Regions from separate parts of the Peribacillus sp. JNUCC41 genome, predicted to be linked through region 2. Evidence: riboswitches for the same ligand, from Rfam matches in the RefSeq annotation. Region 2 holds a riboswitch; each other region holds the start of a gene.

Region 1 (6,001 bases), 2.1 Mb from region 2:
AACAATGGCCAAATAGATGGCTTGATTGGTGTATGTGTCGATAAGCGGGCTGTGGAAAAAAATGAAATGATGGATTATTGGATAGGTGCAGAGTATGCCGGGATAGTGCCTGAAGAGTTTTCAACCCTGACGATACCGGCTTCCAAGTGGGTTGCATTCGAAGTTCACGGACCTATGCCTGATGCCATCCAACAAGCTTGGAAACGAATTTTTTCCGAATGGTTCCCTACCAGCGGTTATGAACATGCCGGAACTCCAGAATTGGAAGTATACGCGAATGATGACGCTTCAAACCCTGACTATTACTCTGAAATTTGGATTCCCATAAAAAAGGGATAAGTTAAAAAATTCTTTTCGCTTGCAGGGGAGGCCCTGCAAGCTTTTTTTCATTTCTTTATGATGATCAGACATTCATACTAGAGCTGAGCAGTTAAGGGGCAGGGAGCTTTACAGCCCTTCTTCAAAAATATAAGAAAGCACTTTCATCGCTTGATTAACGGATTCTACTGTGACACTCGCCTTTTCCGATAATTCCTTTAAGGCATGATGATGGGATTCCGGACGAATCAAAATAAGCGGTTTACCCAGGGAAATGGCGGTGCTTGCGTCCATGGCGGTATTCCACTGTTTATATTTCTCGCCAAATAGAGCGACGACAAGATCAGCTTTTTTCATCAAAAGACCTGTCCGCAAATTATTGATTTGGGAAGCTGCCGCATCCTTCAGGATGGGATTCGGCTGTTCCCCGAGGATATCTTCACCGATATTATCGGAGCGTTCATGATTTTCCATCGGGCCTACAAATTCTAAAGGGAGCTTCAGTGCAGCGGCCTTATCTCTCAGCTCACTTCTCCAATTCGAATGGATCTCCCCAGCAAGATACACGGTTAACTTCATTGTTTTCCTCCTCAGTATTAAAATTGCTTTCATTGTACCATGTTTTTTAGAAAATGGATGAATTCCATAAATAAGGATAATATTATCCATAAGGTAGTAAAAGAGACGGCTGGAGGAATGACGATGGCTTTATCGAATAAGAATATCCTTGTTTTCCTGTTGATAAGCAGTTTGATCGCGGGCTGCTCAGGCATTGAGAGACAAACCGAAAAGGCAATGAAGGCTGCTGAAGTGGCTTTTCGTGACGATGAAAAACAGCCCAATCAAGAGGCGGGGCTAATTCAGGTCTATCTGCCAAAGGATTTTAAAGTAGTGGAAGAACATGATAATAATTTGATTTTACAAAAAGATGATAAGATTTATATATTATTTGTCAATCCAAATGAAAAAGAAGACAGCTCCGTGTTATATTTGGCGATAAAAGAACAAGGTGATCAAAATGTGATGCTGCATTCTTTCCAAACGGATGATAAATTCGGCTTTATTTCGGTCAAAGAGATACCGAAAGAAAAGTATGAGCTTGCAGTGGGGATCGGCGGGGTGAAGCTGACAACCGAAACGGATAAAGACCAATTAAAAACCGATGCAAAACAAATGATGGAAATCGTTTCATCCGTGCCCCAGAAATAAGCTTTATCACGGCCGTTCAACCGATCCGTATTAATGGTTGATTTCTGGAGAGTCTGGTATGATGGGATTATAAAAAACTATGGTGTCATTTAGAGCAGGAGGAATATTCAAATGGAAAATTTACAAACCGTTGAGCAATATGATGCATTGAAAAATGAAGGCAAACATATCTTTCTTTTTTCAGCGACATGGTGCGGGGATTGCCGTGTAATCGAACCGATCATGCCGGAGATCGAAACGAAATTTCCTGATTTTACATTCATTCATGTGGACCGTGATGAATTCATCGATGTGTGTGCAGCGAATGATGTATTCGGCATACCAAGTTTCATCGCGTATGATAATGGTGAAGAGCTAGGCAGATTTGTGAGCAAGGATCGCAAAACGCAAGAACAAATTGAGGAATTCATTCAATCACTATAATTAATTTCCCCTTCTCGCTGGGGATTTTTCAATGAAGAGGAGGGTCAGTCATGAAAATGGACAGCACGAAGCTGAAAAATATCCTGAAAGAACGTTTAAAAGATGAAAATCGCACATTCAAATTCGATAGCAAGCAAGATACGTTACGGGTGGAAAATGTGAAGACCGGGAAGGGAATCACCATCGAGTTGCCTCCTGTACTTGCTAACTATGAAAACGTACAGGAAAAGGCCATCGATGAAATTATCTATTACGTGGAAGAGGCCCTGAATGTGATGGGGGGAGAACACAGCATGGAAGGCAAGGAGAAATTCATTTTCCCAGTCATCCGCTCGACCTCCTTTCCGATGGAATCGGAAGAAGGAAATCCATTTTTATTCGATGAGCATACGGCTGAAACCCGGATTTTTTATGCCCTTGATTTAGGGAAAACCTACCGTCTTATAGATGAAAAGATGATTCAACGGGAAAATTGGCAGGGTGACAGGATCCGTGAAATTGCCCTTTTCAATGCCCGTTCCCTCTCCACTGAAATGAAGTCGGATATCGTTGCAGGTAATGCATTTTATTTTTTGAACACGAATGATGGGTATGATGCCAGCAGGATCCTGAATGAATCATGGCTTCGGGAAATGAAGGACAAGATCGAGGGAACCATGGCTGTTGCCATTCCCCATCAGGATGTCATCATCATTGCCGATGTGAAGAATGATACGGGCTATGATATTCTTGCGCAAATGGCGATGAGCTTCTTTGCCAGCGGGCATGTTCCGATAACGGCTCTATCATTTCTTTACGAAGAAAATGAGTTGGAGCCCATCTTCATTATGGGTAAAAACAAAAAGCGTGAACAATGATATATTGAATCATAAAAGGACCGTGTCAGCATCTGACATCGGTCCTTTTAAAGTTTAATAGAGTTTATGACTTTTAGAGTTGATATTTATTTTTTTATCGGTGATAATGAAATTGTAATATTTTGAAAATACGGAATAAAACGATAGAACGAGCTTGTGAACGTTGTGGGAGAGTGCAAAGCATTGAGCCACCGAAGGAGCAAGTTCCAAAAATATCCCTTGGAGCAAATCTCTCAGGTAAATGGAACCGCAGCTGGACGCAACTCTGGACAGCGCGCAGGAAGTGTGCCGCCAACGGGGAAATCTCCACGACCAAAATGGAGTTGAATTCTCAGGTGAAAGGACAGAGAAGGGAGCGGCAGGTTTGCGCAACCCTTCTCTGTCCTTTTTTAATTGGCTTTATGCATACAAAAGGTTTGCAGCGAACATGGAACTTACTAATAGGCCAATCAACTTAAAATAATGGGGGAGAATGATCGTGAATTTGAAAAGCAAATTAATGAACATGCTGGAAGCCCGTAAAGAGGAAATGGTTCAAATCCGCCGTCATTTACACGAGAATCCGGAGCTATCCTTCAAAGAAGAGAAAACGGCAAAATATATCATTGATTTTTATAACGGGAAAGATGTATCGATTCAAACGAATGCAGGAAATGGATTAGGGATCATCGTGACGATCGAAGGCGGGAAACCAGGGAAAACGATAGGTCTCCGTGCCGATTTCGATGCACTGCCGATTACAGAAGAAGCGGAGGTTCCGTTCCGTTCAAAAAATGAAGGTGTCATGCATGCCTGCGGACACGATGGGCATACCGCTTATTTATTGGTATTGGCAGACTGCATCATTGAGCTGAAAGATTCCCTATCAGGTACGATCAAAATAATTCATCAACATGCAGAAGAAACACCTCCTGGTGGAGCAAAGAGCATCATGGAATCAGGGGTTTTGGATGAACTGGACGCTGTCTTCGGAATCCATTTATTCCCTTCCCATCCAGCAGGGGTCGTCGGGTATCGCAGCGGCTATTCGATGGCTGGACGGACCTATTTCAAATTAGCCATAAAGGGTGTAGGCGGCCATGGTTCCTCCCCGCATATGGCTAATGATACCATTGTGGCAGGCGCCCATTTCGTGACAGCCATACAAACCGTAATCAGCCGTCGCTTGAATCCATTTGATATGGGAGTAGTCACAATCGGCTCCTTCGATGGAAAGGGAAGCTTTAATGTCATTAAAGATCGTATAGAAATTGAAGGGGATGTCCGTTATATGACGGCAGAGACCCAGCAGCTGATCGATAAGGAAATCCACCGGATCGTTAAAGGGATAGAAACGGAATTTGATGTTCAGTGCGAGCTTACATATGTGCCCGATTATCCTCCGTTATATAATGACCCTGAACTGACCGAATTCGTGAAAAATAGCCTGGAAAGCATGAATGACAATGATATTAAGAATGTTGTGGAATTTCCGGTTTTCTCAGGTTCGGAAGATTTTTCGTATTATGCAGAAAAGATTCCTGGCTGCTTCTTTTACATTGGCTGTAAACCGAAAGGAGTGGAGAAGGCCTATTTCAATCACCATCCTAAATTCGACATTGATGAAGATGCCCTTTTGATTGCCTCCAAATCAGTGGCGCAGGTTGTATGCAGTTTTTATGAATGGAAATAGTCTTCTTTGGTCTTTGTTTGCAAAAAAAACGCAGAAACCCACAAAACACCGTTCGGTATTAACGAACGGTGTTTTATGGGTTGCGGCATGTATTTGAATGCCGCCGGCGGTTTCATGAAGGATGTTGCAATGAATTGGCCAGTCTGCTTCCAAGGCTGCATGAAAACTTAATCTCTTTGTAAACGCGATTTAACAGCGGTGTTTTATTTAAATAGTAGACTAGGGGCTAATGTTAATTCGCAATCGATAGGTTTAATCTCATTCCAGAAGGGGTTTAATAGGGTAGGAGTTCTGCGAACTCCGTTAAGTTAGCAGGAATGCGATAAAAAAATAGATGCTAATCCCAATTCAGCTTAAATTTTCTCGATATTTTTAAAATAACTGGTAGAATTAGTTACATAACTACAGATGTAGAAAGAGTGATAGTTTTGAAATGGCTAAATAAGATGAAAAAATGGTTCCAAGCAGAGGAAATTATTGAAATCGAAGAAATAATTATAGATGAGCCGCTAGATGAAGAGACATTAAAGAAAATGGATTTTTCAAAGCTTTCGAAGTCAAAGAAAGAAGAAATAAAAGTTTACAATCAAAAAGTGGAAAAAATGTCCCAGACCCCAGACCCGGATACGAAAATCCTGTTTCAATATCCAAAAGGACAGTTCAAGTTTCCGCTCATTCCAGACCGGGAGCAGAATAAAAGAAAGCCAAGGGAAAGAAATAGGGAAGAAAATGAACCCAAACAGGGGAAAAATGTGACCAAGGAAACAACGAAAAGGCCTGTAAGGGATAGTGAACCAAAACGGAGAAGTTTCGACCGGGAGGAAACCTCAAAAATAGTCCCGTCAAATACTCCATTCCGCCCAACGGAAATCCCTTCACCCATTTATGGGTTCCGTCGTCCGGAAAAAAAAATAGTCCCATCTGAAGAAATTGTCGAATATGAATTAGAAAGCAAAATGCCCATCCCTAAAAAAGAAGGAGCCGATATCGAGATTCCGGTATCGATCCCTGAAATTCCAAAAGAAGTTTCACATGAGGAAATGACGATAGAGCCATCCGTTCTTATACCGGAAAAAGCGGAAGAAAAAAGGGAAGATTCGGAGATACCCGCTTTCTTTCGCAGGAATTCCATAGAGTCTCTGCCAGAAGAAGCTGTAAGCGAGCCTGACATAATTGAGCCTGCGGTGGAAAAAGAGGCTATTGAACAGGACCAGGTCGATTTTGGACGCGAAGTCGCTGTATCCATCATCGAACAGGCCGACGACACACCGCCTGAAGCTATATCGGTACCGGAGGAGGTTGCTGCACAATCAAATCAACCTTACGTCAGTCAAGGGACACTGCCTGAAGATCCATCTGAGGCAACACCTGAAGGGCAGTCTAAACGTCCGAAAAAACATATCCCATTCAATGTGATGATGCTTAAGCAAGACCGGGAAAAAAACAGCTTCATGGATAAGATGATGCCGGAAAAAAAAAGCCTTAATTCGGAAAGGGCAGTAGCTTCACCTGATAAGCGGCC
Region 2 (6,001 bases):
CCTACAAGTGCAGCCAAAATTCCTAAACTGGGACTCTTATATTTGCTCACAAAGAAATCGGATTGGGACATCAGTTTATTTTCTTTGGCATATTTCCATATTTCCGGAAGGAGCCAATAGGATAATACGTAAGACAAAGTAATGTAAATTAGAACATATAGAGCGGGTGCGCCCTTGCCATATGCCCAGCCGCTGCCGCCAAGGAAGGAGAAGGTCGTATAGATTTCACCGGCCATCAGCAGAAAGACGAAAATCGCACCAAAACCACGTCCGCCCACCGTCCATTGTTCCAAGTCCATATCTTTTCCTTTTGAAGAGCGTATCCCTAAAAATATCGATAGAAGTAAAAATGCTAAAATGATTAAGAGAGCAATATTCATTCCTGGTCACCTTCCCGATTCCTGGGATCCAGTTTATACATGATGCCCAATATGGCAGAGGTAAGGACCACCCACATAGCCATCCAGAACATATTGAAAGGCATCCCTAATACGTATGGTTCTATTTTATTAACAAAAGGTAGAAATCCTAGTATGCCTATAAAAGGAACTAGAGTAAGGATATATATAATCTTCATTAAACAAACCCCTCCGTTTTAAATAAGTGAAACGTCCATCAATGGGGTTTATTCTTCAAGGCCACTGATGGCTGGGTGAAGCAATCGGGAAGGAAAATTCATGCAAGACGGATTTCCCTTCTTTTAAAAAGGTCCGATGATATATAATAGCTTACACTATTTTGATATAAAATTTAATGCAATTAGCTGATATATTTTAGCAAAAACACGCCAATTGCCTATTCTTGATCTGTTTCATGGACGGATAAAGCCTTGAATTCGAATCGAATTCAAGGCTTTATTTCCTTTAGTTATATTTTTTCCGATAGTTATAGAGTATCACCAAGAGTATGAACCAGATTGGGGTCAAGAGCAGTGATAGTCGTGTAGCTTCAGCGAATAGCATAACAATAAGGATGAATAGGAATAATCCTAAAATGGCGTAATTGACAAAGGGTGTAAAAGGAGCCTTGAAAGTCGATTGAGCTCTTAGATCAGGCCTTGTTTTCGAATATTTAATATGGGAGATCAAGATGATGCTCCATACCCAAATGAAACAGATGGCACTGATGGTCGTCACCACGGTAAACGCCTGTTCCGGTATCAGCTTGCTCAATAATGCCCCTATTGATACAACGATGGTGGATGTTAATAAGGCATTGCTTGGAACAGCCTGTTTATTTAATTTTTCCAGTTTAGCAGGGGCTTCGCCATTCCTGCTTAACGTATAGAGTATCCGGCTTGTTGAAAATAAACCGCTGTTGCATGCAGAAGCAGCGGATGTCAACACGACGAAGTTGATGATTCCTGCAGCGACAGGAATGCCGATTAACGCAAAGACCTCTACAAATGGGCTGCTCGAGGCATCAAGTTGTGTCCATGGGTTGACACAGAGAATGACGAATAGGGCACCAACATAGAAAAGTAAAATCCGGACAGGGATTTTATTGATGGCAGAGGGAATGTTCTTTCTCGGGTTCGCCGTTTCCGCTGCGGAGACCCCGACCAATTCGACACCGACAAATGAGAATACGACCAACTGTAAAGATAATAGGAATCCGGAAATGCCATTGGGGAACAAGCCCCCATGATTCCATAGGTTCGTTACGGAAACCGTTCCGGTATTGGTATTGAAGCCGATGATCAAAAGAATGATTCCTACGATGATCAAGGTAATGATCGTGATTACTTTAATGATGGCAAACCAGAATTCCAATTCGCCAAATAACTTAACTGTCAATAGGTTCAATCCTAACAGAATGACTAGGCAAATTAGAGCCGGAATCCATTGAGGGATATCGAACCAATATTGTATATAGACACCGACAGCTATAATATCGGCCATTGCGGTCATGATCCAACAGAACCAATATGTCCAACCTGTCACGAATCCAGCCCATGGACCGACATATTCGGTTGCAAATTCAGTGAATGATACATAACCCGCATTGGATAATAGCAATTCGCCCAGCGCCCTCATTACAAAAAACAAGGCAATCCCTATTATCAGATAGGAGAATATAATGGAAGGCCCAGCCAATTGTATGGCTTTTCCGGATCCTAAAAATAAACCGGTGCCAATGGTTCCTCCTATTGCAATCAGTTGTACATGCCGATTTTTTAAATCTCTTTTTAATTCCTGTTTAGCCAATTCTTGCGCCCCCGTTTTTAGTAGTCTTGTTAGTGAATGATTTCAACCTGCATGGACTTGGAGAGAGGGGCGTGATTTTTTGCCCTGCTTGCCTATTCCATTGGTTTTCAAGAGTGTAGTTTTAAGTCCATCACAAATTGGACAATAAAAAAAGAGATTGGATAATACCAATCTCTTAAAGGGTTCAGAATAACAATTCTATCATTCGTTACTCTTCTGTCCTTTTGCCTGAGATTGTGAATCCTTCGGCGCTGCATCTTGTACAGTCTCTCCAGAAGCTGCTCCTGCTATAGTGTCATCCATAGCATTCATCGCTTGCTTGTATGCGGTTGTGAAGAAATGTCTTTCAGTGTTAATCTTCCACTGTTGGATCATTCATTATGCTTATAAAATAATATTGGAATTCTATCATCTATTTTTCAGAAGGTCAACAAATTTTTTTGAAATGAAACAGGCATTATGTGCAGTTTAATGGTGGTCTGTATTAACTTAAGGTTTAAGCAGAAGTGATTGTTTTCTACTCTTTTTGAATTATCACTATTATAAAATACTGAATATCATTTTTTTAAAATGATATTTTTAAATTAAAAAGTCGACAAGATATTATTGGTAACTGTTTTTTTCAAAAATACAATTGTACTTTTACAGAATATTTACTATTATAAGATAAGAAAACATAATAGAAGTGTTATGTAATATTGATTACGATAAAGCATTTCTAATTAAAAGAGAGTGTTCGTGGCAAGGATGGAAAAGCATTACCGATATTGCATCTGGGGGAGTTAATCATGTCGAACAAGGAATTAAAGAGAGGGCTGGAATCAAGACATATTCAAATGATAGCTTTAGGCGGAACCATCGGGGTCGGGTTATTCATGGGTTCTGCTAGCACGATCAAATGGACCGGGCCCTCTGTTATGCTTGCTTATGCAATCGCAGGTATTTTTATATTTTTCATCATGCGTTCCATGGGTGAGATGCTATATTTAGAACCGACTACAGGTTCTTTTGCAACCTTTGCAAGTAGCTATATACATCCCTTGGCAGGTTATATGACTGCTTGGAGCAATTGGTTTCAATGGGTAATCGTCGGAATGTCCGAAATCATCGCGGTTGGGTTGTATATGAAATATTGGTTCCCGGAGTTACCTGCTTGGATACCAGGTGTGGTCGCCATGATCATCTTGGGGGCAGCAAACCTCATTTCCGTTAAATCCTTCGGGGAATTTGAATTTTGGTTTGCGCTAATAAAAATCATAACCATTATATTGATGATCATTGCCGGCCTTGGCCTTATCTTCTTTGGAATAGGGAATGGCGGGGATGCAATCGGATTATCGAATCTTTGGGCAAATGGCGGCTTCTTTACTGGAGGGTGGACAGGATTCTTCTTCGCTCTCTCCCTAGTCGTGGCTTCCTATCAAGGTGTTGAGCTTATCGGCATAACAGCCGGGGAAGCGAAAAATCCAACGAAGACCGTAACAAAAGCGATCCAAACAATCATATGGCGCATTTTAATTTTCTACATTGGTGCTATATTCGTCATCGTGACAGTATTCCCTTGGGATCAACTGGATGACCTAGGCAGTCCATTTGTTTCAACTTTTGCCAAAATAGGTATCACTGCTGCGGCAGGAATCATTAATTTCGTCGTAATCACCGCGGCAATGTCTGGATGCAACAGTGGGATTTTCAGTGCAGGACGTATGCTTTATACACTGGCATTGAATGGCCAGGCTCCGAAAGCCTTTGCTAAAGTATCTAAAAATGGAGTGCCGGCATATTGCACGATTGCTGTACTTTTGGGATTGGGCATCGGGGTTATCCTGAATTACCTTGCACCGCCGCAATTATTCCTTTATGTGTACAGTGCGAGTGTATTGCCCGGGATGATTCCATGGTTTGTCTTACTTATCAGTGAGCTTAAATTCAGAAAGGTGAATGCTGCTGAAATGGAGAAACATCCGTTCAAAATGCCTTTGGCCCCTTTCAGTAACTATGCGACAATTGCCTTTTTACTGATGGTGCTGGTCGGTATGTGGATCAATCCTAGCACAAGGATTTCCTTGGTTGTCGGGATCGTTTTCCTAGCCTTGGTCGCAGCAAGCTATTACATGCTGAAAATGGATAAGCGAATACCATTGGATGTTAAATCCGATGATGAGATTTCGGGATAAGATAACAAAAAGCCCTTCTCTTAATTCGAGAAGGGCTTTTTGTCTTTTGGGATCAATTGTGGAATTCACGAGTAAAACCGTTGAATTCATGAGTAAAGTAGTGGAATTCACGAGTAAAGTAGTGGAATTCACGAGTAAAACCGTTGAATTCACGAGTAAAGCAGCGGAATTCACGAGTAAAGCTGGAATTCACGAGTAAAACCGTTGAATTCACGAGTAAAGTAGCGGAATTCACGAGTAAAACCGTTGAATTCACGAGTAAAGCTGGAATTCACGAGTAAAACCGTTGAATTCACGAGTAAAGTAGCGGAAATCACGAGTAAAACCGTTGAATTCACGAGTAAAGTAGCGGAATTCACGAGTAAAACCGTTGAATTCACGAGTAAAGTAGCGGAATTCACGAGTAAAACCGTGGAATTCACGAGTAAAGCTGTTGAATTCACGAGTAAAACAGCGAAATTCATGAGTAAAACTTCAAAAATAACGAGTAGAGCTAGTTTGACACCATTACAAGGAAGTGTCAGCAGGGGGAATGTATCTTTCTGCGAGGTTTTTTCATAGGATGTAACATATTTACCCGAGGAAGGGGTCATCTTTTTGGAAAGAACAAAGCTTACCGGGCGTATCGTTACACCTAATGATGCTGAGTATGAGCATGCCAGGATAAATAATAACTTAAGTTTTGCTAAATTCCCAAAGGTTATTGTGTTTTGTCAAAATGCCAATGATGTGTTGAATTCATTGAAGTGGGCCCGGGAAAATCATGCACCTTTCCGGGTTAGGAGCGGCAGGCACAGTTATGAAAATTTTTCATTAGTGAATGGCGGTCTAGTCATTGATATTAGTGAAATGTACAATATCAAGGTCAATCGTGAAAAAATGATCGCAAAAATTGAAGCTGGAGCTGATTTAGGGCGAGTATATAATACGTTATGGAACTATGGCACGACGATTCCGGCTGGTACCGAAAGCAGTGTTGGTGTTGTAGGTCTTACGCTCGGCGGTGGTATAGGTATGTTAACGAGGCGCTTTGGTCTTACTTGTGATAATCTACTTGAAATAGAAATGGTGAGGGCGTGTGGAAAGAGGGGCGCCAAACTCATTAAAGCAAATAGGAAAATCAATAGTGATTTATTTTGGGCATGCTGCGGGGGAGGAGGGGGGAACTTTGGCATAGTCACTTCTCTTACTTTCAGGGTACACCCCGTATCAAGGGTATCCATTTTCTCCGTCACATGGGGGTGGGAAGATTTCGAAGAGGTATTTGAAGCCTGGCAGGATTGGGCCCCTCAAGCTGATGAATGCTTAACTTCAGAAATAGAATTCAAGGCAAAGGAAGCAAACGAAATTATTGCTCAAGGTGAATTTGTTGGAACGTCAAATAGATTGAAGCTGCTATTAAAGCCTTTGACAAAAACTGGTTCACCAATAAATGTCATGATAAAGGAAGTTCCATACATTGAAGCCGTAAGATTCTTTGATTATCCAGCTGGAAACCAACCGGCGTATCGAAAGAGGTCAGGATCTTTCATTGAAAAAGCTTTTCCACAGCAAGCAATCATGACCATGAAACATTTTTTAGAAAATGCTCCAAATGAAAATGCAGCCATTTGGCAC
Region 3 (6,001 bases), 2.0 Mb from region 2:
GGTTCCATCTACCTGAGAGATTTGTTCCAAGGGTCTTTTTGGAACTTGCTCCTTCGGTGGCTTGTCGCTTTGCACTCTCCCACAACTGTCATCCGCTTATTCAATTTGGTACATTTAGAATAGTTGTTGAGAATAATTATGTCAAGCCTTTTTGAAAGCGCTAACAATACTATTCTAAAATATTTATTTCGAATTATCATAGAATCAACCAGATATCTTTGGCTTTTTAAAACGGGCAGATTTTTTACTCACCGAGTTGGAAAAAATGGAGCAGCAACTATCTGTACAAACACAGCAAATAGAATCAAAGGATTTCTTGCCTCTTAATTCCCGGCTACCTCTCTCTGATTCGCCTGATCCACCTTCGTTATGCGCATCTTATAAATCGCAATCAGCAGAATGAACCAAACAGGAGTAACGAATAAGGCAACACGAGTGTCGTCCGCAAGTGCAAGAACAACAAGGACGAATGCCAGGAAAGCAAGGATCAAGTAATTGGAAATTGGATAAAGTGGTAATTTAAATTTGTTCTTTTTCACTAGATCTGGTCTTGTTTTACGGTATTTCAAATGACTGATGACTGTAATTCCCCAAATAAAGATGAAACATACGGTAGAAATACTTGTAATCAAGGTAAATACTCCTTCAGGCATTAAATAATTCAAAACAACAGAAATTAAAATGACAACAGTTGAAAAGAACAATGCATTGGATGGTACTTTACGGTCATTAAGTTTTGCAAAAGGTACAGGTGCATTTTTATCTTTGGCAAGTGAGTATACCATCCGGCTTGTACTGAAGATTGCGCTGTTACATGCCGAAGCAGCCGATGTTAGGACGACAAAATTAACGATACCAGCAGCTCCAGCAATACCTACAGCCACAAATACTTGAACGAATGGGCTTTCCGTTGGGATGATTGCGTTCCACGGATAAACACTCATAATCACAATAAGTGCGCCAATGTAGAAAATTATAATCCGAATAGGAATATTATTGATCGCCTTGGGGATAACTTTTTCTGGATCTTCTGTTTCACCTGCTGTAAGTCCTACAAGTTCAATGCCCACAAACGCAAACACTACCATCTGGAATGAGAGGACAAAACCATTTATTCCATTTGGGAACATACCCTCGTGACCCCATAGATTCGTGAAACTTGCTGCGCCTGAATCAGTGGAAAAGCCTTTAATAATCATGAAAATACCGATAACAATTAATGCTAGAATAGCTATGACCTTAATTAATGCGAACCAGAATTCCATTTCGCCAAAAAGTTTTACGGTTGCAAGATTCATAAATAGCAAAATGACTAGTGCAATTAATCCAGGCATCCACTGCGGTACGGAAGGAAACCAATACTGAGTATAAAGTCCAACTGCTGTTAAGTCGGCCATTGCGATTGAAATCCAGCAGAACCAGTATGTCCAGCCGGTTACAAATGCTGCCATATTACCTAAATAGTCTCTTACAAAGTCAACAAAGGAGTGAAAGTTCAAATTAGATAAGAGTAGTTCTCCAAGTGCGCGCATGATTAAAAAACAAATGATGCCTGTAATCATGTAAGCAAATAGAATTGATGGTCCAGCTAAATGAATAGATTTTCCTGCTCCAAGAAATAATCCCGTTCCGATTGCACCACCAATAGCTATGAGTTGTACGTGCCTGTTTTTTAACCCTCTATCCAACTTTTGTTCCTGCATACGATTCCCCACTTTCTACTTTTATAGGCTACTTGGAATTTTTCCCTTATAAAGGTTCAGTCCTTCAATTAGTGTGTATTATTAGCATACTGGGAGACTGCCTTATCAGTGTAAGCGCTTTCTTGGCAGGTGCTAGATATAGTTTAAGGATAGACTCATTTATCTACATATCTCCATGCACTCTCCTCTCTTTTTATCTTTCCAAGTACAAAAAAAGACAGAGGAAAGATAGGGATTTTCCTAACTTCCTCTGTCCTTTTACCTGAGAGTTTAACTCCTTCGGTGGCCTATGGCTCTCTTCAGAGACGCGTCCAATTGTAGTCCTTTTACCTGAGAGATTAGTCCCCTGCTTTTTAGGGTTTGCTCCTTCGGTGCTAAACAATGTTTAGTCTCTCCCACAATCTTCATCCGCTGGTATAGAGTTGTACTACTAGTTGTATATTATCGGGTTTTAATGGATATTTCAATCATTATCTGAAAAGGCACTATTTTCTGATAATTAAATATGGACAAGTTTGAACTTTATGAACAGTGTATAATTTGAAGTTATTAGCTACGAAAAAACAAGCTTATAGCAGCTTTTCTATGTCGCAAGGAATCCCAAACAAGCTTATGTATAAGCGAAACAATTTTACATTTTTCCGATTGACAATACGGTGAATTTTAAAGATGGGAAAGGTCATAAAGTCTATAGTTTTAACATAATTAATGTATGGAAAAAGAGAAAATTCGAGACTCGCGAAAATCCTTGCAGCAGTAAAGATTGTCTAGGAGCTTCCTCCCTAAGTTCAGCAGTATCAGAAGCCTTCTCTTCAACTTCTTCTTCAGCCCCACCACCTGCTATATTAGCAATGATGACTATTGCTAGAACCCATACCCACCACTTCTTTGGCTTCTTTAGCTTGATTTTCTTTTCCTTAACCATTAAGCCTTATACCCCCTTTACAGTTTTTCAGACGGACTGTTGTAAACAAAAATAGAATAACATAATTTGGATCAATACGGTTTATATTTATCATCACGCATTCATTTTCACAATGCTTGACGTGTTAACGAAACCATCTCCCATTTCACTTTACCAGCGTCAAACCAGGCCCCTAATTTGGTTAGCCTCTTCTTTTAAAACATATCCATAAAGTATGATCCATTCTATACCTTACCTTGATAAAATGAAATATTTTAAGGGCATGTTTAGGATGATCCAAACACACCCTTATAAAAATTCAATTTATCTAATTCAGCAAATCCTGTGGTAATCTGAACCACACCTTACAAATGATTCTATTCTTTTCCTTAATCTAACTCATAATAACCACAAACAACATACCCTACTGCTTTTGCTGCCACGAGAAGGGCATCTTCATCGATATCAAATTTAGGATTATGATTAAAATAAGGTTTTTCTACTCCTTTAGGTGTACAAGCAATGTAAAAGAAGCAGGAAGGGATTTTTTCAGCATAGTAAGCAAAGTCTTCAGATGGCGGCATTGCTGGAAATTCCATTACTTCTTTAATATCTTTATCCTTTGCATTCTTAAGAAACTCAGCAACCTTTCCTGTTAGATCGGGATCATTATATAAAGGTGGATAGTCATTCGTATATGTAAGATCACATGTTACTCCAAACTCTTCTTCAAGTCCTTTTACAAGGCGTTTAACTTCCTTTTCAATTTTTTCTTTTGTTTCAACAGTCATATAACGGATATCGCCTTCAAGCTCTACGCTGTCTTTAATTATATTAAATGTTCCTTTTCCATCAAAAGATCCAATAGTAATCACACCAATATCAAATGGACTTAATCGACGGCTAATAATCGTTTGAGCAGCTGTAACAAAATGAGCACCAGCCACAATGGCATCATTCGCTAGGTGTGGTGAGGAACCATGTCCACCTCTGCCTTGAATTTTTAATTTCAGATAAGCCCTGCCGTTAAAAGAATATCCAGCGTGATAACCAACAACTCCTGCTGAATCCATTGGCAACAAATGGATGCCAAATATATTATCTAAATCGTCAATCACGCCGGATTCTACAATACTCTTTGCCCCGCCTGGCGGAACTTCTTCCGCATGCTGATGAATAATTTTGATTGTACCTGGAATTTCAGCTTTTAATTGAATGAGGCAATCCGCCAAGACTAACAAGTAGGCTGTATGGCCATCATGACCACACGCATGCATAACGCCTTCATTTTTTGATTTAAAGGTTACATCCGTTTCTTCAACAATTGGAAGCGCATCAAAATCAGCTCGAAGACCGATGTTTTTTCCAGGCTTTCCACCTTTAATGGTCACGATAATTCCGTATCCATTACCAACATTAGATTGAACTTCTACGTCTTTTTCTTTATAAAAATCGATAATATATTGAGCTGTCTTTTCTTCTTTAAAAGAAAGCTCGGGATTTTCATGTAGGTATCTACGAATTTCAATCATTTCATCCGTACGGGATTGTAGCATTTCCATTAATTCATTTCTCATAATCTCTTCATCCCTTCATCATTTTTTGAAAACGCCGTTAAATGTGGCACTTTACATTTCCAACAGCTAATTATTCTGCAATAGGGTTCCGGTTGGTACCAGCCGGTGATTTTTTAGGAGCATTAGATGTTTTAGCGGTATCTTTTACACCAAAAAGATAATAGATGATATTGAAAGCAAAGCGAATATAACGTTTACGAAAATCCCTATTGAAGCCACTGTTTCAAGCTTTCAATTTGCTGCTATTCCACCGTAAACAGCAGCTGAAGAAATCGCGACGCCGAATGCACTGCCAAGTGAGCTTGCCCCCTGTATATGGCTTATTGAAATACAGCAAAGTCAAGCAGAACGATATCATTGCTATTTTCAACGATTAAAACAATAACTCCTATGATTGTGGCAACGATTAGGACGATTGAAATCGGACTTGTCCATCCTAATCTGCTCCGTAATTAATAAATACATTCAGGGCAATCATTATAATGGTAAAAATGATCAAGTCAGTGTAATCGAATTTATAGGCACCGTTTCCTTTCTGGTTTATCTTTCAGCAGAAACACACCAATTATTGCAAAGAATGAAAATCCACCTCCGCCACATGGAAGTTGCGATTGCACCTTCGCAAAAGATATTACGTCTTTTCCCGTATACCTTTCTCCTGCTTCTTCATAGCCTTCTAACTGTTTCCTCTAAATTAATTATAAGAATACTATTCAAATATAATGAGACATTATTGGGGATATTGCCTACAGGGACACTGTTGGATAGTTCTTATCGTCATCCAGGTGTTCATAAGGCAGCGAAATTCATAATCATGAACTACTACGCCTGCAGCTCAGGATTTATGCTAATGAGCTTTCCTTTTTCGTACAAAAATATTTTCATATTGACTTCGAAAATACAAACCCATTTCCAGAAATAGAGCACCAGGCCCAATAAACGAAAAAAGACGGAGCTTTACGCTCCGCCTTCATGCTAGAATATTTTTTTCTCATTCAACTCGAGAGCTAATTCTTTAAAGTACTGTAGCGATTCTGGATTTCCCATGGAGTCTGCATTCACTACCTTATCAAACTCGAACCCTAATAACACTTTACGAATTGGGACTTCCATTTTCTTTCCGTTCAATGTTTTTGGAATTTGTTCAACGACATGGATTTGGTCAGGAATAAAGCGAGGGGACACATGCCCTCTGATTTGTTCCTTGATTTTTGCCGTCAATAAAGTATCCAGGGCTTTACCGGGCTTTAGAACAACGAACAGCAGCAGTGAGGAACCCCGGCCAAGCACTTCCCTATCAATAACAAGGCTTTCCATCACCTCGTCTATCGCTTCGACGGCCCGGTAGATATCGCTAGTTCCCATCCGTACACCAGAACGGTTGATGGTCGAGTCGGAACGTCCATAAATGATACAGCTGCCCTTGTCGTCGATCTTTATCCAATCACCATGCTTCCATATGCCAGGATATGTATCGAAATAACTCTCGTAGTATCTTGACCCGTCTTGATCATTCCAGAAGTATAGCGGCATGGACGGCATCGGTTTGGTAATGACCAATTCACCGACTTCATTAATCAATGTTTGACCATGCACATCAAAGGCTTCCGCACAAACCCCTAATGCCCTTCCTTGTATTTCCCCGATTCTCACGGGCAATGTTGGGACACCGCCAACAAAACCGGCACAAACATCGGTTCCGCCACTGGATGAACTGAGCCAGATATCCTTCTTGACATTCTCATACACCCATTTATAACCGTCGCCAGACAATGGAGCTCCAGTGGAAAAAAGAGCCTTCAATTTGGATAAATCAT
Region 4 (6,001 bases), 2.6 Mb from region 2:
CGGCGGATGTGCTGTTCACGAGCTTGAAGGGTCAGTACAAACCCCCTTTTACCATTTTCATCCACCGTTTGACCGACGAGTCGGCCCGGAACTTTCCGAACAAGTTTATTAGTAACGGCAAAATAGCCACAATGAGGTCCCCCAAATGCCGCTGGAATGCCGAATGGCTGGGCATCCCCCGTTACGATATCTGCACCGAGTGCTCCAGGGGATGTCAAAGCTCCCAATGCAAGCGGGTTACTGGAAACGATAAACGTGGACTTGACACCATGAATGATTTCCTCCATTTCTTTCAATGGCTCGATGCGGCCAAAAAAGTTCGGATATTGCACGATCACTCCTGCAATGTCATCATTCGCCAATTCCCTTAAAGCAGCTAAATCCGTCACACCGTCCTTATAAGGAATTTCGACCACTTCCACCCGTTGCCCTTTCGCATATGTCTTCACAACTTCCCTTGATTCAGGATGAACGGTTCCTGAAATGAGAATCTTCTTGCGCCGCGTCTGGCCAGAAGCAAGCATGGCTGCTTCGGCTAGTGCCGTCCCGCCATCATACATGGATGAGTTAGCTACATCCATTCCCGTCAATTCACATATCATCGTTTGATATTCGAAGATTGCCTGAAGCTCGCCCTGTGAAATTTCTGGCTGATACGGTGTATAAGCCGTATAAAACTCAGAACGGGATAAAACATGATCGACGATGACCGGTGCGTAATGATCATAGACACCCGCACCAAGGAAGGAAGCATAGCTTTTAAGGTCCGCATTCTTGGCAGCTAGCCTTGATAATTCTTTCATTAATGCAGGTTCCGATTTAGCAGGCTTAATATCGTATTCTCCTTGGAAACGAACGCTTTCAGGGATATCATTGAAAAGTTCTTGAGTAGAAGATACCCCTATCACTTCCAGCATTTCTTGTTTATCTTGCTCTGTCATGGGTAAATAACGATGTTTCATCTAATGACCATTCCCCTCTATTTACGTGGTTTTTTATAAAAAGGTGTTTGTATGATAACGGCTTTCAAACGCTTGGAACGGATTTCCACTTCTACTTCCGCATCCAGTACCGAAAATTCCTTATCGATAAGTACCAATCCCACGTTTTTCTTCAACGTGGGTGATTGGGTACCGGTCGTGACCTCACCAATGACTTTATCACCGCTGTAGATCTTATACCCATGACGCGGAATGCCACGGTCAATCATTTCAATTCCCACAAGCTTGCGGGGAGCTCCATTCTCCTTTTGCTCAGCAAGAACGGCTTTCCCGAAAAAATCCGCTTCCTTATCCACTTTCACTGCAAAACCAATACCGGCTTCTATCGGGGTGATGTCCGCTGAAAGCTCCTGCCCATAAAGCGGCAGTTTCGCTTCAAAACGCAGGGTATCACGAGCACCTAAACCAATCGGCTGAACCCCCTCTTCCTTTCCGGCTTCCATAATCGCCTTCCAAAGGGCAGGACCATTTTCACTGTCACTATATATCTCAAAACCATCTTCACCAGTGTATCCAGTACGGGATACCAGCGTGGAGATACCGTTAATCAGGACATTTTCCTTGAACTTGAAAAATCCAATTTCACTTAAGTCAGTATTTCCCGATAGTTTTTGTAATATCTTTTCTGCAGATGGTCCTTGAAGTGCCAGCTGTGTATAGTCACTCGATACATTCGTAATTTGGACATCTTCCGTTAAATTAGCTTGAAGCCAATTGAAATCTTTTTCTGTATTCGCTGCATTGACCACGAGCAGATAGTCGTCCTCTGCCCTTTTATACACGATAAGATCATCAACCGTGCCTCCGTTTTCATAACACATGGCGGTATATTGGGCACCGCCCTGCTGCAGCTTTGATATATCATTAGTGAGCATTTTCTGTAAAAAGGAAAGGCTCCCAGGACCCTTAACATCGACTTCCCCCATATGGGAAACATCGAATAACCCCGATTTTGTACGTACGGCTTCATGTTCGTCCTTGATACCCGAAAATTGGACAGGAAGTTCCCAGCCGCCAAAATCGATCGTTTTACCTCCGTATTCACGATAAACCTCGAATAGTGGTGTTCTTTTTAAATTGGTCAAAAAATGACCCCCTTCAGATTTTTTTTAAAATTAATTGGCTTCATTATCAAAAGCTTCTTGTCATTTCGCATCAGGTATATCCTGATTCATGCTGTGAAAAAAGCACAAAAAAGGACAGAGAAAGCCCATTTGAGCTTTTTCTCTGTCCTGAAACCTGAAAGTTTACCTATGTAATAGGTTTTCCCCTTTGGTGGCCGTCCCAAAACGGGCGGCGCTCTCCAGAGTTGCGTCCAATAAGAGTTCTTTTGCCTGAGAGATTCACTGCTAAGTTTGCTCCTTCGGCGCTACATCCGTAGTCTCTCCCCTTATCTTCACCCGCATATGAATGGTCTGCCAATGAAAGGAAGCGAAATAGCCCCAAGCATCGGTAAAACCTTTGAGCATCATCGAATGCATTCCCTGCCAATTCTCCTAAAACTTCAGAAACCGTTTGAGTGATCTCCTTCAGTAATCTTGGATAAATTAAGAGCCTATAGCCCATACTAAGAAAACGCGAACTGCAAAATCGATGTACAAAGATTCTTTGTAGCGTTTGGAAATTGAATTTTCTAAATATACTTATATCCTACCCTAAGAAACTTATCTCTGCAATATCTTTTGAAGATAAATATTTTTCTTACTTCACATACAAAATGTTCGGGTTTTGACCCTTTATTAAGGAAATTATGATTTAAGAGGGAGTTATTTCTATGAAAATCAATATATCCTTCAATTCTGAATGGAATGACGAGCTTCTGCAAAAAGTGGAAAATGACGGTCCATGGGGAAATTGGGAGCTTTATAAGCTGGCGGTTCAAATGGAGGAAAATCTTATTATCCCTGATTTTGAAGGTTTACAGGCGCCCAAACACCTTCCGCAGTTAACCCCGCTTCCCCATCAATTGGAAGCAGCAAAGCAAGTGGTGGAAAAGATGAATGGAAAGGCCATTTTAGCTGATGAGGTGGGGCTCGGAAAAACAATTGAAGCAGGCTTGATCCTAAAAGAGTATATGATTAGGGGCCTTGTAAAAAAAGTATTGATCCTTGTTCCAGCATCCCTTGTCACACAATGGGCGTTTGAATTGAATACCAAGTTTCATATACCGGCAGTCGTTCAGAGAAAAAGTTATGTTTGGGACTCCTGTGATGTGGTCATTTCATCCATCGATACAGCGAAACGCGCTCCGCATCGAGATATCATTTTCACTCAGGAATATGACTTCATCATTATTGATGAAGCTCATAAACTTAAAAATAATAAGACGAAGAACTATGAATTCGTCCAAAATCTGAAAAAGAAATTTTGTTTACTCCTTACAGCCACTCCGATTCAAAATAAAGTCGAGGAGATTTTTCACCTCGTTTCGTTATTGAAACCGGGCCACTTGGGAAATGCTTCGCTCTTTTCGGAAAAGTATAAAGGGAAAGGCCGCAACATCATTGAAGATGAACACCTAAAGGAACTGGTCAATACTGTCATGATTCGAAACCGGCGGGCCGATACTGGCATTGAATGGACAAAACGGCATGTGGAAACCATCACCATTGAATTTTCTCCAACGGAACAGGCATTGTATGATGCTGTTTCCAAATTCAAGCCTATTTCGGATGGATCAAAAGGAAGCGCATTTTCAGCTCTCACTCTCCAAAGGGAAGCATGCAGCAGCAGAGAGGCGGTCTTTTATACTTTAAAGAATATGAAAGAAAAGTATGATCAGCCTTCCCCTGACTTTTTGGCAAAGCTTGATGATTTATTTTCTAAAGTGAATGAAACAGTCCAGAACTCCAAGGCTGAAAAAGCTTTGGAACTGATCAAGAAAATTGATGACAAAGTGATTATCTTTACCGAATACCGGGCGACTCAGCTATATCTCCAATGGTACCTACAGCAGAATGGAATTTCTTCGGTTCCTTTTCGAGGCGGTTTTAAGCGAGGAAAGAAAGACTGGATGAGAGAATTATTCCAAAAGAATATACAGGTATTAATTGCAACAGAAGCTGGAGGGGAAGGGATAAACCTTCAGTTTTGCCATCACTTGATTAATTTTGACCTGCCATGGAACCCCATGAGGCTCGAACAGAGAATTGGACGGATTCACCGCCTTGGACAGGAAGAAGATGTGATGATTTATAACTTCGCCACGAAAAATACAGTAGAAGAACATATTCTGAAGTTATTATACGAAAAAATAAATTTATTTGAAAAAGTAATTGGAGAATTGGATGATATTCTAACCAAACTGGATATTAACAACATTGAAGAATATTTAATCGATGTGGTCGGCGAGTCCAAAACAGAGGGCGAAATGAAGATCAAGATGGATAATTTTTCATCATTAATCCAATTCGCTCAATCCATGAAGGAAGGTGATGTTCATGCAGCAACGGGAAATTCATGATTTTTTAAAAACTTACTTTAAGGCCAACGATTGTGAAATACTGGATAATGCGCCGACCCACCTTACAGTCCAATTGACGATTGAAATGGATAAAGAATTAATGAACAGACCCTTTTATTGGCATTATCTAGAAAAAACAGGTGGCGTTCCGAACCCAGCACAGATGACTTTCATTACCGATCCAGAACAGGCTCCATCCGATTTAAAGGGAGAAATGATTCATTTTGGCTCCCCACGCCTACATCAGATTATTCAATCAACCAAAAAGCTGGCAGGTTATACTAGACTTTTTGAGGATACTCCTCCACCAAAGGGCGGCGGAAATAATCCTTTGTTTCCTTGGCTGACCCTGAATGTGAAAATATCCTATCAATGCGACCGTAAAAAAGATACTTTCATGTCGATCGGATTGAATTTAATCTCGGGTGAAATCATGGAAGGGTTTCACCATCGGGTTTTACCTGTAAAGGTCACCCCAAAAATACCGGATTACTCCTTTACGCTTTCACCTTTAATCATGCCCAAGAGTGGATTGGCAAGACTGGATACATACATCAGGACCAGTTTCGAGGATGATGACCATTCCTGGGCGGAGGAAGCAATGCTGCGCTGGCAGAATGATTTGAATTTATTGGAGCATTTTTACAAGGATATGGACGAAAAAAGTGAGAGTTATTATACCGAGAAAGAAGCACTAAAAGCCCAATATGAACCCAACATCAGAATATCCATCATAAACGGAGGATTATTTTACCTTTCAGATAGGGCATTGGGATAAGTATAGAATGAAAAACAGATGTCCTAAGTTCGGGACATCTGTTTCATTTTTTGATATTTTTCCTTACGAACATCGACAAAGCAAAAGGGACAATGCCAAACCAATGGGACATACCATGATTTTTATCCTCTTTTCTATGACGGCGCTTTTCTTTTCGTTCTTTTTTCGTCAGATTAAAATACTCGACAAGCTGCTGCGTCAGATATTTAATATAAGCGTTTGTAGACATTTAAAATCATCACCCTAAGCAAAGTATGCCCGGTTTACGCCCCTTTTATTCTTTCGCATGTACCCTGAACACGTGAACCTGTCGCGTACCATTAAAAAAAAGTGTTGATTTTCGTATTACACAGCCTGTTTTTCCAACCATTCCTTCACTTGCCCAGCTTCTTTATCGTATTGAATGATGACCCTCCCTTCGCGATCATTTTTGGTCGTGGAAGAAAACTCGATATATACGTAAGGACCTTCTTGTTTCATCAAGGAATACCGCACCACACCATTGGGATATGAAATTTCCCCCTGGATGATTTTTGGAATCTCTTCGCCCCAATCTGCCGTCACATCCTTGATGGCTAGATGGACAAGGTGGTCGGCCACAAGCGATTCTTCCACTTCTTTATAAAACTTTTTATCAATGATAAACTGGTCTATCATTAGTATCGTGAACATGATGAAAACACTCGCTACAATCATGACCATCGGAAAAACGACTCCTTTTTGATTATTCATCGACTTTCGCAACATTCCTAATGAATG

Evidence for each region. Region 2 has a riboswitch for glycine ahead of JNUCC41_RS12180 (amino acid permease). Riboswitches for the same ligand answer to the same signal wherever they lie in the genome.
Region 1: it holds a riboswitch for glycine, as region 2 does, so the genes downstream of both, JNUCC41_RS01705 (amidohydrolase) here and JNUCC41_RS12180 (amino acid permease) in region 2, are expected to answer to the same signal.
Region 3: it holds a riboswitch for glycine, as region 2 does, so the genes downstream of both, JNUCC41_RS21670 (amino acid permease) here and JNUCC41_RS12180 (amino acid permease) in region 2, are expected to answer to the same signal.
Region 4: it holds a riboswitch for glycine, as region 2 does, so the genes downstream of both, gcvT (glycine cleavage system aminomethyltransferase GcvT) here and JNUCC41_RS12180 (amino acid permease) in region 2, are expected to answer to the same signal.

Annotation. Positions count from the first base shown of each region.
Region 1 covers NZ_CP062163.1:354,886-360,886, reverse strand. Annotated here, with positions in the region: gene JNUCC41_RS01730 (AraC family transcriptional regulator) at 1-339, shown strand, start outside; gene JNUCC41_RS01725 (YtoQ family protein) at 448-897, opposite strand; gene JNUCC41_RS01720 (hypothetical protein) at 1,021-1,527, shown strand; gene JNUCC41_RS01715 (thioredoxin family protein) at 1,639-1,950, shown strand; gene JNUCC41_RS01710 (DUF1444 domain-containing protein) at 2,001-2,807, shown strand; glycine riboswitch at 2,964-3,067, shown strand; gene JNUCC41_RS01705 (amidohydrolase) at 3,292-4,479, shown strand; gene JNUCC41_RS01700 (DNA translocase FtsK) at 4,908-6,001, shown strand, end outside.
Region 2 covers NZ_CP062163.1:2,488,245-2,494,245, forward strand. Annotated here, with positions in the region: gene JNUCC41_RS12170 (sodium:solute symporter family protein) at 1-380, opposite strand, end outside; gene JNUCC41_RS12175 (DUF3311 domain-containing protein) at 377-577, opposite strand; gene JNUCC41_RS12180 (amino acid permease) at 864-2,207, opposite strand; glycine riboswitch at 2,414-2,492, opposite strand; gene JNUCC41_RS12185 (amino acid permease) at 2,996-4,384, shown strand; gene JNUCC41_RS12190 (hypothetical protein) at 4,431-4,583, shown strand; gene JNUCC41_RS12195 (hypothetical protein) at 4,555-4,848, opposite strand; gene JNUCC41_RS12200 (FAD-binding oxidoreductase) at 4,982-6,001, shown strand, end outside.
Region 3 covers NZ_CP062163.1:4,447,178-4,453,178, reverse strand. Annotated here, with positions in the region: gene JNUCC41_RS21670 (amino acid permease) at 324-1,703, opposite strand; glycine riboswitch at 1,952-2,008, opposite strand; glycine riboswitch at 2,012-2,111, opposite strand; gene JNUCC41_RS21665 (hypothetical protein) at 2,392-2,628, opposite strand; gene JNUCC41_RS21660 (amidohydrolase) at 2,997-4,184, opposite strand; gene JNUCC41_RS21655 (acetoacetate--CoA ligase) at 5,160-6,001, opposite strand, start outside.
Region 4 covers NZ_CP062163.1:5,361,305-5,367,305, forward strand. Annotated here, with positions in the region: gene gcvPA (aminomethyl-transferring glycine dehydrogenase subunit GcvPA) at 1-962, opposite strand, end outside; gene gcvT (glycine cleavage system aminomethyltransferase GcvT) at 980-2,086, opposite strand; glycine riboswitch at 2,227-2,310, opposite strand; glycine riboswitch at 2,314-2,401, opposite strand; gene JNUCC41_RS25895 (DEAD/DEAH box helicase) at 2,776-4,464, shown strand; gene JNUCC41_RS25900 (YqhG family protein) at 4,442-5,242, shown strand; gene JNUCC41_RS25905 (YqzE family protein) at 5,286-5,471, opposite strand; gene comGG (competence type IV pilus minor pilin ComGG) at 5,588-5,974, opposite strand; gene comGF (competence type IV pilus minor pilin ComGF) at 5,967-6,001, opposite strand, start outside.